3 regions of the Shewanella sp. Pdp11 genome follow, and region 3 is predicted to be linked to each of the others. Evidence: predicted binding sites of a transcription regulator. Region 3 holds the regulator's gene; each other region holds the start of a gene.
What was found. Region 3 encodes MetJ, which represses methionine synthesis genes. Its sites were predicted from a motif close to TAGACGTCTAGACGTCTA; they were not measured.
Positions count from the first base shown of each region.

Region 1: metK (methionine adenosyltransferase) is a predicted target of MetJ. The motif match lies at 2,583-2,600, and genes of this name have one in related genera.
Region 2: metH (methionine synthase) is a predicted target of MetJ. The motif match lies at 1,812-1,829, and genes of this name have one in related genera.

Region 1 is NZ_CP015194.1:4,666,530-4,671,416, forward strand. It holds gene epd (erythrose-4-phosphate dehydrogenase) at 1-87, opposite strand, end outside; gene tkt (transketolase) at 204-2,198, opposite strand; gene metK (methionine adenosyltransferase) at 2,643-3,794, shown strand; gene AYJ58_RS20485 (PIN domain-containing protein) at 4,583-4,887, shown strand, end outside.
Region 2 is NZ_CP015194.1:1,723,289-1,728,175, reverse strand. It holds gene AYJ58_RS07625 (ABC transporter ATP-binding protein) at 1-478, opposite strand, end outside; cobalamin riboswitch at 579-744, opposite strand; gene AYJ58_RS07620 (histidine phosphatase family protein) at 949-1,680, opposite strand; gene metH (methionine synthase) at 1,957-4,887, shown strand, end outside.
Region 3 is NZ_CP015194.1:1,274,966-1,279,852, reverse strand. It holds gene AYJ58_RS05660 (bifunctional aspartate kinase/homoserine dehydrogenase II) at 1-1,162, opposite strand, end outside; gene metB (cystathionine gamma-synthase) at 1,174-2,337, opposite strand; gene metJ (met regulon transcriptional regulator MetJ) at 2,550-2,864, shown strand; gene AYJ58_RS05645 (sulfite exporter TauE/SafE family protein) at 2,999-3,742, shown strand; gene nrfD (NrfD/PsrC family molybdoenzyme membrane anchor subunit) at 3,849-4,796, opposite strand; gene AYJ58_RS05635 (4Fe-4S dicluster domain-containing protein) at 4,799-4,887, opposite strand, start outside.

The DNA of each region.
Region 1 (4,887 bases), 1.6 Mb from region 3:
CATTTGCTGCCGTTTTCCCGACTCATATAAAGCACGGAGAATAGAGCGGCCGATACGGCCATAACCATTGATAGCGACTCGGATCATTGAGGTCTCAATTTCCTCTAAATACAAAAACGGCCTGCAAACGATTGCAGGCCGCATTATACAGATTAACACTTAAAAAGTTTAACCTTTTGTATTGAATCTAATCTCTTGAGCGATTAGCCCAATGATTTTGCAGCATTCAGCACATTTTCAACGGTGAAACCGAAGTGATTGAGCAGCACGTTACCTGGCGCTGACTCACCAAACGTGGTCATGCCAACAACTGTGCCTTCAAAACCGACGTACTTGTACCAGAAATCGGTATGTGCCGCTTCGATAGCCACACGTTTAGTCACAGCGCGTGGTAATACCGATTCTTTATAAGCGGCATCTTGCTTATCGAACTCAGTTGTCGATGGCATAGAAACTACGCGAACCTGTTTACCTTGCTCAGTCAGTGCAGCGGCGGCATCCATTGCCAATTGTACTTCGCTACCGGTTGCGATCAGGATCAGCTCTGGTGTACCCGCACAGTCTTGCAGTACATAAGCACCTTTTGCCACATTGGCTAATTGCTCAGCACTGCGTGCTTGGGCTTTCAGGTTTTGACGGCTGAAGATCAGTGACGTTGGGGCATTGCGACGTTCAATCGCAGCTTTCCAAGAAACCGCCGTTTCTGCCGCATCACATGGACGCCATACGGCCATATTTGGCGTCATACGCAGGTTAGCTAATTGCTCAACTGGTTGATGCGTTGGGCCATCTTCACCTTGACCGATAGAGTCATGGGTATAAACGAAGATGTTTTGAATACCCATCAGCGCCGACATACGCACTGCGTTACGCGCGTATTCCATGAACATCATGAAAGTTGCGCCATAGTTGATGAAACCACCATGCAGCGAAGCACCGTTCATAATGCCGCTCATGCCGAATTCACGCACGCCGTAGTAAATGTAGTTACCAGCTGGATCGTCTTGAATACCTTTAGAACCTGACCACAGTGTCAAGTTAGAACCTGCTAAGTCAGCAGAGCCGCCTAACAGTTCAGGTAACATAGCACCGAAAGCACCGATGGCATTTTGTGAGGCTTTACGACTCGCAATCCCTTCGGCTTTGTCCTGTGATGCTTGAATAAATGCCTGCGCTTTTTCTTCGAAATCAGCAGGCAATTCACCTTTCAGTACACGGCGCTCGTATTCAGCAGCCAGTTCTGGGTGAGCTGCGCTATAAGCCGCAAACTTCTCGTTCCACGCTGCTTCACGGGCAGCACCGGCTTCTTTGGCATCCCAACCCGCATAAACGTCAGCAGGGATTTCAAATGGCGCATGTGGCCAGCCAAGGAATTCACGGGCGGCTGCGATTTCCGCATCCCCTAATGGCGCGCCGTGGCAATCGTGGCTGCCTGATTTGTTAGGTGAACCAAAACCGATAATGGTTTTGCAGCAAATCATGGTTGGTTTATCAGTCACCGCTTTCGCCGCTTCGATAGCAGCACGGATTGCCGCGCTATCGTGACCGTCAACACCGGCAATCACATGCCAGCCGTAAGCTTCAAAACGCTTTGGCGTATCATCGGTGAACCAGCCTTCAACATGGCCATCGATAGAAATACCGTTGTCATCCCAAAATGCAACGAGTTTGCCTAGACCTAAAGTACCGGCTAATGAACAGGCTTCGTGGGAAATACCTTCCATCAAACAGCCGTCACCGAGGAAACAGTAAGTGTAGTGATCAACGATATCGTGACCGTCACGGTTAAACTGTGCCGCTAAGGTTTTTTCAGCTATCGCCATACCAACAGCGTTGCTGATGCCCGCGCCAAGTGGACCCGTTGTGGTTTCAACACCTGGGGTGTAACCGTATTCTGGGTGACCCGGAGTTTTTGAATGCAATTGACGGAACTGTTTCAGTTCTTCGATTGGTAATTCATAACCTGTCAGGTGAAGTAAAGAGTAGATCAGCATTGAACCGTGACCGTTAGAAAGGACGAAACGGTCTCTATCTACCCATTTAGGATTGGTCGGGTTGTGCTTAAGGAAATCATTCCACAGCACTTCAGCAATATCTGCCATACCCATTGGGGCGCCGGGATGGCCTGAATTTGCTTTTTGAACTGCATCCATACTTAACGCACGGATTGCGTTTGCGAGTACTTTACGGGAAGACATGCTCTCTCCTGCTTGTTTGTGGGGTCTAGCGGGCAATTTGGATGCATATTTTCCCCTACATGCCAGTGTGACGCAAACTAAAATTATCATTCACTCAGCAAAAGATGGCTGAATATATTCCCAAACAACCTGAAGATGCAGGATTCAGGTAGCTAGATATATAAGCTGCAGAAACAAGCTAGTCACTTTACTGGCGTTTACTTGAGTGGGCATCGCAAGGATCACTTGTAATGGAGAAATAAATTTATTAAAAATCGATTATTCCTAATACCATGAAATATAATAAAAATAACTTCTTTAAGACTAAACATAGTCGTTTTCAGGTCACAATCTGAGAGGATTTTTTCTCACTGGGGGTGATCGGCAATCGGATTTAAACTAAAATAGCCGTCTAGATGTAGATGCTTCTACACGTTTGAATGCTAACGACGAGATTTTCCTACTATGGCAAAGCACTTGTTTACTTCTGAGTCGGTCTCAGAAGGTCATCCCGATAAGATTGCAGATCAGATTTCTGATGCTGTGCTAGATGCAATTCTGGCTCAAGATCCAAAAGCACGCGTGGCGTGTGAAACTTATGTCAAAACTGGCATGGTATTAGTCGGTGGCGAAGTCACGACTTCTGCTTGGGTTGATATTGAAGAAATCACCCGTAAAACCGTGCGTGAAATTGGTTATACCCACTCAGATATGGGTTTTGATGCAGACTCGTGCGCGGTATTAAACGCCATTGGTAAGCAATCACCTGATATCAATCAAGGTGTAGACCGTGCCGACCCTGCTGAGCAAGGTGCAGGCGACCAAGGGTTAATGTTTGGCTATGCCAACAACGAAACCGACGTCCTCATGCCAGCGCCTATCACTTATGCCCACGCATTAGTGAAGCGTCAGTCTGAAGTGCGTAAAAACGGTACCCTGCCATGGCTGCGCCCAGATGCAAAAAGCCAAGTCACGTTTGCCTATGATGATGGCAAAATTGTTGGTATTGATGCCGTCGTATTGTCAACTCAGCACAGAGATGACGTATCACAAGCCGACTTAATTGAAGGCGTGATGGAAACCATCATCAAGCCAGTATTACCAGCTCAATGGCTAAACAAAGACACTAAGTTCTTTATCAACCCAACTGGCCGTTTTGTTATCGGTGGCCCAGTAGGCGATTGCGGCTTAACGGGTCGTAAGATCATCGTTGATACCTACGGCGGCATGGCCCGTCATGGTGGTGGCGCATTCTCTGGTAAAGATCCATCAAAAGTTGACCGTAGCGCGGCATACGCTGCCCGTTATGTGGCAAAAAACATAGTGGCAGCAGGTCTTGCTGATCGCTGTGAAATCCAAGTGTCTTACGCTATTGGTGTAGCAGAGCCTACTTCTATCAGCATCGAGACCTTCGGTACGGGTAAAGTGTCTGAAGATTTGCTGATCAAGTTAGTACGTCAACACTTCGAACTGCGTCCATACGGTTTAACGGCCATGCTCGATTTAGCACGTCCGATTTATCAAGCGACTGCCGCTTATGGCCACTTTGGTCGTAACGAATTCCCTTGGGAAGCAACTGACAAAGCTGAAGCACTGCGCGCTGACGCGGGTCTATAATCGGTTTCGATTAAAACCCGCTAAGATTGCAAAATATAAAAACCGCTACCCAGCGGTTTTTTTATGCCTGCAATTTGGTTCCCCAAAGCAAGATAATTGTATCGTCAGTTGTGCAGCATTCATTGTCATTGTTTCCCCTGTGACTCGCCACCTCTTTGTTTAACAAAAAGCGTTCCAGAGGCTCGACGGCGACATCTGCTGTATAGGACATACTAATGTCGCGATCACATGGATGTGAATAAGCGACCATGTCGCCAACGGTCACAGTTGCAACAATGCCAATCTTAACTAACACTTCTGCTGTTCGTTTAGCTAAAAAGCTATTGCCCCATTCCGTGTTTCGGCTCGTTAGCTCAATCGAAAGTTCTCACTCCTGCTGCCATACAAATTCTTATCTATTTACTATGTTTGGCCTTACCAGAAATCGGCTAACAATGTATGGGTATGGCTCTTCTCTGAACATGGTGGAGTAGGTATACAGTCGTATTTAAATTTAGGTGTTTTGGTATGATTTTCAGACAAAATCAGTGCGAATTAACTCCATTTACAAAAAATAAAATGCTATAAAATCAATTAACTATAGTGGCTGAGTTTTAGTTAATAGGTTTAGAAAACGCGCATGCGCGTTTTCCCAGATGGTGTATTTGGCTGAAAGCTGATAAGTTCTTTGCATACAAGTAGTTAACCGTGCGCATTTTCACTGGTCCAACGAGGTAAACGCGCATGCGCACGAATAAAATGTTAACTTTGGCGCAACTTTTCAACTCTGCTCTATTTAGGAAGAATAAATGCATTATTTAATGCTTGATACTTGTGTGTTACTAGATATATCGACAAGGAAAAATGATTTACCGATTGTTGCGGCTTTGGAAAGTTTAGTAAATTGTGGCGAAGTCACTTTAGTTATCCCTGACTTGGTTATTGATGAATATGACAGAAACAAAGATGATGTTGCAGAGAAGACTAGAAAACGCCTTTCTCAAGAGTTTAAGCAAGTAAAGAGTGTGATTAATGAGTTCGGTGGAGATGACAAGGATAAGGCCATTGAAATATTAAATGATGTGAATACGCGTCTACCACTGTTGTCCGAAGC
Region 2 (4,887 bases), 450 kb from region 3:
ACTGTTGATGCATCTTATGGCTCAGGCCGACTTTCTCTAGAGCCTTGGCTATGCGCTCGCCGTCACAGCTCGAATTGGTATCGAACATGCCCTTATGCGGTGTTAAGCCCATGCTGACCAATTGCTCTGTGGTGAGGTCAAAATAGTGCGGCGTGTCTTGCTGCACTACGGCAACTCGGCAAGCAAACGCCTTGGGCGATAAACGCTCAATATCTTGATCAAACAGGGTAATTTTGCCCTGAGTCGGGCGAACAAAGCGATATAAACAGCGCAGCAAGCTAGACTTACCCGCACCGTTTGGACCAATCAAACCCAGCATCTGCCCGGTAGGCAGCGCAAAGTTAATATTGGAAAGAATGGTTTTGCCATCGATACACCAGCTTAGCTGGCTGACATCAAGCGCGACCGTTTGGCTCGCTGATGGGCGAGTGTCGCTGTCATTCAAGGTATGGCTCGTTTGGATGGCAGAGAGTTTCACCAAAGTGGTGCTCCTAGCGAGTCCAAACCTGAATTAAAAAAGGTTATGCACATTGTCATCGGCTCCCTCGAGTCACCCGCTCGAGAACTAAGGCTGCACGCAGCGATAACAGAAATAGGCAGGTCTCCTGACTCGTCACTTTTTGTATTAAAAACAATATAAAAAGTCACTCACAGTTGCGGGCACAGTTCGGGCTGACTGACAAGCAGCTCCCCGATTCCCTATTATGTTGAGATTGATTTCAAGCCTTTGCAGTGTAAGCTGGCAATCGTTGCCACAGAACATACTCGCACCACTCAAAACTCCCAACACCTATTTCTGTGACGTCATCCGATACGCTATCGCAAGCCTTGCAAGGCCGCGTGCTTAGGGGGACGCCAGGAAAACGCATTATCCTATATTTACCTTAATAGGCAATCGACAATCACGCTGGTAAGACAAGAAAAATCTTCACCTTAGGCCGATGCATATCACTCGCAGCGTCCGCTCGGCCAATCTAAACGCCAGTAACAAACGCCGTGCTCATCCTGCAGCACAGTAATGCTCACCACGGCCGCCACGGGTAAATCGAGTTGACTGAAAAATCCCACCGCCCGTTCAACCCCAAGGGCGCGCGCCATTAGGTGACGGATCACCCCGCCGTGGGTCACCACCCATACCTTGGCAGCCAGCTCACCCGTACTCAAGCCCTTACCCACGCTAGCGCCCGTAACCTGCTCGGCGTTATCTGAGTCGATAATCAACCGTTTAAACTCGGCGGCGAGTATCTGGTCAATCGTCCCATTCACCCGCGACTCGAAACTAGCCATAGTTTCCCCATTGGGCGGCGGTGTTTGCCAAGGGTTTTGCCAATAGGCCGCTAAATGTTCGCCCGCTTGTTGATACAGTTCATCGAGCCGACGACCGTCCCAATCGCCAAAGTCGATTTCTTGTAAACCCGATAAAAGCTGCGCCTGCAATGGCCTTGACTCAGATACCAGCGCCGCCGTCGAATGCAGCTTGGCGGCAAAGGCTTGGGCAAATTCGGCGCAGCGGCGTGAGGTCGAGCTATAAATCGCGCTACACACGCTGGCCTGTGACTCAACTGCTGCCGACATTTGCTGCCAGCCCTTTTCGCTTAGAGGCACATCCACACGGCCGCGTAAAATGGCGCCGCCTTCACACTCGCCGTGGCGCAACAATAACAATCGAACTTGTTTCATATATGCCTTTTAAAAATCTTAGGATCTAGAATCTAGGTGCTAGGAACCAAAGCCTAGAGCCTAGAGCCTAGAACCTAGATTCTAATGCCTTTGACTTTCATCTTGCCCTGACAATCATAAGTCGCGTATTATGGACGTCTATACGTTTAAATGTCCAAAAGCATTTTATAAAAACAAGTATCCAAAAACAAATGTCGATAGACCAGAATAAAATGCTCTTTGCATAACAAGGGTCGATGCTTGGACTTAACTTAGCTGTATTTAAGGTAATTATTTATGACGATACCCTCAACCAAAGCCGGCCAGATATTAGCAGACATTCGCAAACAGCTTGCAGAGCGCATTCTGATCTTAGACGGTGCCATGGGCACTATGATCCAAGGCTACAAACTGGAAGAAGAGGACTATCGCGGCGAGCGCTTTAAAGATTGGCACACGGATGTCAAAGGTAACAACGATTTATTGGTGTTGTCGCAACCCCACATCATCAAACAAATTCACACCGACTACTTAAACGCCGGTGCCGACATCATTGAAACCAACACCTTTAACGCCACCACCATCGCCATGGCCGACTACGACATGCAGTCGCTGTCCGCCGAAATTAACTTAGCCGGCGCACGCCTCGCCCGTGAAGCCTGTGATGAAGTCTTTGCTGCCACAGGCATTCCACGCTACGTCGCCGGTGTGTTAGGCCCCACTAACCGTACGTGTTCAATTAGCCCTGATGTGAACGACCCAGGCTATCGCAACGTCAGCTTCGATGAGTTAGTGACTGCTTACAAAGAATCCACTAAGGCACTGATTGAAGGCGGCGCGGATATCATTATGGTCGAGACCATATTCGATACCTTAAATGCCAAGGCCGCGCTGTTTGCGATTGAATCCGTATTCGATGACTTATTCGGTCAGCATTCGAGTGACCTCTTACCTATCATGATTTCGGGCACCATTACCGATGCCTCTGGCCGCACACTGACTGGCCAAACGACCGAAGCTTTTTACAATTCCCTACGCCATATCAAGCCCTTATCTATCGGCCTTAACTGTGCACTTGGGCCAAAAGAGCTGCGCCCATACGTCGAAGAATTATCCCGCATCAGTGAGTGTTATGTGTCGGCGCATCCAAATGCGGGTTTGCCGAACGAGTTTGGCGGTTACGATGAAACCCCAGAAGACATGGCAAACGTGATTGAAGATTGGGCGCGCGAAGGCATGCTCAATATTATCGGCGGTTGTTGTGGTAGTACGCCTGAACATATCCGCGTTATTCGTGAAGCGGTCGATAGACATAACCCGCGCGTGTTGCCCGATATTCCCGTAGCCTGCCGCCTTGCCGGTTTGGAACCACTGACTATCGATGCCAATACCCTGTTCGTTAACGTGGGCGAACGCACCAACGTCACAGGCTCGGCCAAGTTTTTAAAGCTGATCAAAGAAGGCAAGTTTGAGCAGGCGCTCGATGTCGCCCGCGAGCAGGTTGAAAGCGGCGCACAGATCATCGACATCAACATGGACGAAGGCATGCTCGATGGCGTGGAGATCATGCACAAGTTTTTAAACTTGATTGCCTCTGAGCCCGACATCAGCCGCGTACCTATTATGATCGACTCCTCTAAGTGGGAAGTGATCGAAGCTGGCCTCAAATGTATTCAAGGCAAGGGCATAGTTAACTCTATTTCCCTCAAAGAAGGCGAAGCCAAGTTTATCGAGCAAGCAACACTGGTGAAACGCTACGGCGCGGCGGCCATTATCATGGCATTCGACGAACAAGGTCAGGCCGACACTAAAGCGCGTAAAATCGAAATCTGTACCCGCGCCTACCGCGTGTTGGTCGATAAGGTCGGCTTTCCGCCAGAAGACATCATCTTCGACCCAAATATCTTCGCCATCGCCACAGGTATCGATGAACACGACAACTATGCCGTCGATTTTATTGATGCCATTAAAGCGATTAAAGCCACCCTGCCCCACGCGATGATTTCGGGCGGCGTGTCCAACGTGTCGTTCTCGTTCCGCGGTAACAATCCAGTGCGCGAGGCGATTCACGCGGTGTTCCTGTACCACGCCATCAAAGTCGGCATGGACATGGGCATAGTCAACGCGGGCCAATTAGCCATTTACGATGATATCGACCCTGAACTTAAAGTGCGGGTCGAAAACGTAGTGCTTAACTTACCCTGCCCAGTTGAAGGCTCGAGCAATACCGAGCAGTTACTTGAAATCGCGGAGAAATTCCGCGGTGATGGCGCACAGGTCGGTAAGAAAGAAGATTTAGAATGGCGCAGCTGGCCAGTGAGCCAACGCTTATCCCATGCGCTCGTCAAAGGTATTACCGAATTTATCGATGAAGATACCGAAGCCGCTCGCCAAGAAGCGAAACGTCCGCTAGATGTGATTGAAGGCCCGCTGATGGATGGCATGAACGTAGTCGGCGACTTGTTCGGCTCGGGCAAGATGTTTCTGCCGCAGGTGGTGAAATCGGCGCGGGTAATGAAAAAAGCCGTGGCTTACTTAAATCCGTACATTGAGCTTGAAAAGGTCGAAGGCCAATCAAATGGCAAGATTTTGATGGTGACGGTAAAAGGCGACGTGCACGATATCGGCAAGAATATCGTCGGCGTGGTGCTCGCCTGTAACGGTTTTGAGGTATTCGATTTAGGCGTGATGGTGTCGGTGGAGCGAATTCTCGACGCCGTGAAAGAACACAATATCGATATCATCGGCATGTCGGGCCTCATCACGCCGAGTCTGGACGAGATGGTGCATAACGTGAAAACCTTCCACCGCGAAGGCTTAACCATTCCGGCGATTATCGGCGGCGCGACTTGCTCTAAAATCCACACAGCGGTGAAGATTGCGCCCCATTATCCCCATGGCGCTATCTATATCGCCGATGCGTCCCGCGCCGTGCCTATGGTGAGTAAGCTCATCAACAACGAGACTCGCCAAGCGACCATAGACGAAACCTATGCCGAATACGACGACATGCGCACTAAGCGTTTATCCCAAGCCAAGCGCAAAGAGATAGTGTCACTCGAAGCGGCGCGTGATAACCGCTGCCAACACGATTGGGCCAATTACACCCCGTTCACGCCAAACGTGCTCGGGCGCCAAGTATTTGATAACTATCCATTAGAAGACTTAGTCGAGCGTATCGACTGGACACCGTTTTTCCGCTCGTGGGAACTGCACGGCCATTACCCC
Region 3 (4,887 bases):
CGTCGGCACTCACTAATGCGACTAAACCAAAATCTGTGTTGATCTGTTGATCACTAATCCCTAATGCTTCTGCCTCGGCATCGAGTAATCTTTGAACTTGTTTTTGATTCTCAGCGGTATAGGCAAGTTCAACCCTTTGATGGGCAGAGGTCCAATGGGCCAATGGCGTTAAACCCGCGGCGAACAATAGATCTAATAAACGAGTTAATTCACCCGTGAGTTTAAAGCCGAACAGCACAACAGCATTAAGGTTAGTCACCACAGGTGCGCTCGCCGACGAACTGTGGGGCGCGATTAAGGTAAAGTCGGTGTGGGATGCATAACTTGAGCGTACCGCTAAACTCACTTCGGTATTAAACAAAGGCTGCAGAGTGCGCGAATGCAATACTGGCGAGCCTAAACGCGCTAGGCGATCGGCTTCGGCAAGTGACATGCTTTTCAGTAACTTGGCATCGTTGATTTTATTAGGATCGGCGTTGAACACCCCTTCCACATCGGTCCAAATGGTCACGCGCTCGATATCGGCGAGACTAGCAATCAGGCTGGCGCTAAAATCTGAACCATTACGACCAAGTAACAAGGTATCGCCACGCTCGTTAGCGCAGATAAAGCCGGTGATCACTAAGCGTTCATTGGGATGCGCAGCTAATAGGGCTTGTACTTTAGCGCGGGATTCCTGTACCCGAATTTGTGGCACAGCGGCTTCATCGGCCACTAAAATTGAACAGGCATCCACATGGCTTGCCGCCACGCCAGATTCGCGCAGTAGCGCCGCCATTAAACGTGCCGACCAACGTTCGCCAAAGCTCACCACATGGTTGATTTGGTATTCGTTGCGCTCGTCTAAGGACAACAGGCTGATGAGTTGCGCTTTATCAGTGGCCAAACGCTCACGCAGATCTCGGGCTTGTTCATTCGACAACAACTGCTCAATCAACCCCTGTTGGTAACTGATCAGCACTTGTAATTCTTCTTGCCATAGCTGACCCGCATCACGCAGCGCTAATAATTTATACAGGAAATTCGTGCTTTTACCCGCCGCAGAGACCACCACGAGATCATCACTATGACCGTGGGTTAACAGGATATGGGCAACTCGGCGATAACAATCGGCATCCGCTAAACTGGAGCCACCAAATTTATGTAAGTGACAACGTGCCATCTATTATTCCTCTACTGACAAGCCGCAACGGCGGCTAATCCTGCTTGAATATCTGCAACTAAATCGGCGGCATCTTCAATACCCACCGATAGACGCAATAGGGTGTCCTTAATACCAGCCTCGAAGCGCGCCTGCGGCTCCATGGCTCTGTGGGTCATAGTGGCGGGCACGGCCACTAAACTTTCGACGCCACCTAAACTTTCCGCCACGCTAAATAAGCTGAGTGCACCTAAAAAGGCCACCACTTCGGCCTCACCGCCTTTGAGCTCAAAACTCAGCATAGCGCCAAAGCCCTGTTGTTGCTTGGCCGCAATGGCGTGACCAGGGTGATCCGCAAGACCGGGGTAATAGACTTTACTCACCACAGGGCTTTGGGTTAATACCTCAATAATACGCTGGGCATTGGCTTGATGCTCGCGAATACGCACCGCTAAGGTACGCAGGCCGCGCAGGGTCAGATAACTGTCGAAGGCTGAGCCCGTTAAGCCTAGAGTGTTCGACCACCAATGTAAGCTTTCGCCGATTTGCGCATCTTTGGCGACAACAGCGCCGCCGACCACATCGCTATGACCATTGATATATTTAGTGGTGGAGTGGATAACGATATCCGCGCCTAACAATAGGGGTTGTTGCAATATCGGCGATAAAAAGGTGTTATCGACCACCACCAGCGCGCCGACCTCATGGCTCGCCTTAGCAATGGTTTCGATATCTACCACACGCAATAACGGGTTCGATGGGGTTTCGAGCCACACCATCTTAGGATTCTGCGCAATGGCGGCGGCTAACACTTGGCTGTCGGTTTGGTCGACCACAATGAGCTTAAACTGGCCTTTCTTCGCCAAGTTGGTAAATAAACGGTAGGAACCACCATAGCAATCATGGGGCACAACTAATAGGTCATCGGGGCCGAGCAAAGTAGTCACTAAGGTGATGGCCGCCATGCCAGTGCACGTCACTATGCCAGTGGCGCCCTTTTCTAATTGCGCTAATGCTTCGCCTAAAATGCAGCGCGTTGGGTTGCCTGAACGACTGTAATCGAATTCGCGGGGATTTTTATGACCATCGAAGGCGTAATTAGTCGACAAATAAATCGGTGGCACAACTGCGCCATATTGAGTATCGCTTTCGATACCCTGACGCACTGCCAGTGTGGCTAATTGACGCTCTGCCATGGGTGGACTCCTAAATTCGATAGACTGATAGAGATGTCTGGACGTCTAAATGTACCTAAGCCCAACGCCATCGTCAATAGGCGTGAAGACGTTTAGACGTCTAAACATAAAGAAATCTGTTTGCAATCACAAAGAAATAGTAGCAATAATTTGACTGTTGTTTGTAAGGGTTTAAAATCTGCCCCGAATTTAGCGTTATAACAGGTGAGTCAATGACTGAATGGAATGGGGAATACATCAGCCCCTATGCTGAACATGGCAAGAAGAATGAACAAGTAAAAAAAATTACTGTGTCTATTCCGCTCAAAGTGCTTAAGGTCCTCACGGACGAACGTACTCGTCGTCAGGTCAATAATTTGCGTCACGCCACCAACAGCGAGCTGTTGTGTGAGGCATTTTTGCACGCCTACACTGGCCAGCCATTGCCTAACGATGAAGATCTGTCAAAAGACAGCCCAGACAGTATTCCCGCCGAAGCCAAGTTGCTGATGGACGAAATGGGGATCGAGTGGGAAGATATGGAATAGCGACTCGTCGCTTTCAAAGTCATATCACAGTGCTCATCAATAGGGATCGTTAACGATCCCTTTTTGTTTATACCCAAGCGACTTCAAACTTTAAATTTCACTATCTTGAGGTGGTTTGGGATATAGGAAATCCTATGTTTTCTATGATAGATCCACAGACACTCGCCTTAGCCTCGCTGGTCGTGTTTCTGGGCGCATTAACCCAGAGCCTGATTGGATTTGGACTTGCGGTTGTCGCCAGTCCTTTGCTGTATATCGTCGATCCACAACTTGTACCTGCGCCTGTTATTGCTATGGGTTTCTCCATCGCCCTGCTGACCTTAGTGCGTGAACGCGGTCACTTAGAATTCAATGGCTTGCAATATGCGCTCCTAGGTCGCGTGCCCGGCGGTTTTATCGGCGCGAGTTTATTGCTGTTTGCGCCTCAGCCCATACTCGGTTTATCCATCGCCGCCATTGTAACTGTCGCAGTGATCCTCAGCCTGTATAAATTCAGCCTACCCGTGAATAAGAAAACCCTCTTCGGTGCGGGCGTGGTTTCAGGGATCTTCGGCAATATCGCCGCGATTGGTGGCCCGCCGATGGCGATTTTGTTGGCAGGCAAAGATGCCTCGCAGTTTCGTGCAGCCCTGTCGGCCTTCTTCATTTTTAGCTCCATGATTGCATTGGTCATTTTAGCGATCACTGGCTTATTAGAATTAAAACATCTGTGGCTGTCGTTGATGCTGCTCCCCTCAGTGATTTTAGGTTACTTAGTCGCAGGACGATTAGTGGGCCGTGTCGATAAAGAGAAGACAAAGATGGCGACGTTAGTCCTGTGCAGTATCAGCGCCTTAGTGCTAACGGTGAAGTCGGTTATCGAGTTATTACCCCAATAAGCGTCCCGCTTGTACTGGCAAATCATCTCAAGATTCAAACAATAAAAAAGCACTGACATTGCCAGTGCTTTTTCTTTATCTATCAATATTTAAAGCCAGCTTACACTCAGCTTAAATAGCTTTGCCCTGCGTACACAATAAAATGTCTTAAGGCGAGTACGCCGGTTAAGCTCGCACAAGCCACCATGATCATCGCGCCCTTAGTGTGGCGAGTCGCGGCGGGTAGCAGCATAAACAGCAATGGAATACCAAAGCCGATACCGACAACCCCTATCCAGAACACGCTTGCCCATAGCCCTGAGGTTAACGACGCTAAGGCCGCAGCTGCCGCGCCGCCCTTGAAGTACAAGGCGCAGAACAACATGAACAGGAACATGATTTCAATCGCCATCACAGGCAATTCTAACCCGTGCATCTTAGCCAAAGTCTTATCATGGCTATCGGTCTTAAACAACAAGAGTGCCAGTACCGCGTTTGCCGCAGCGCCCGCCGATAAACCCGACACTAAAAACAGCGCAGGCAGTACCGCAGTGTTGAGCATAGGATAAGCATTCATCGCCGAAATTAAGAAGCCAGTGTAAGCCCCTACGCCAATGGCGAGGACAAACAACAATACTTCAATCAGCTTTCGAAATGGCATAAGTAACTTAGCGATAGGCGTTAAGAAACCCAAACCCCATTTCGGTAAGTCATCCCGCAGCACAATAATGGCGTATGCAAAGGCCAAGGGAGAATACGCCAGCAGCGCCAGCACCCCGATTGCCATCACAGACTGGAAGTTATAGTGAATTAAAATCAGCCAGAAGTGGAATGGTTTGGTTAAGTCAAACACTAAGCAAGCTAGACCTAAGCTAATTGCCACAGGCCCAATAATGGCCGCAGCCTTAAGAATGCTGCTTTCGGCTCCCGCGCTGAGTTCCTTATTCGCCCAGCGCAAACCAATGCCAATCAGTAAACTGCCCGCGGATAACCCCGCCATAAACAGGTAAACGGCGATGACCCAGTGCCAAGTGACAGGATCATATTGCGCCATGTCGCCCCAAGTATTGTTCATAATCAAATCCCCCCTCTTTTGGTAGGAACGCGATATACCCTAGGTTTAGTGCCTAAATGGGTTTTATCTTGGTAAGTGATCTTAGTGTTGA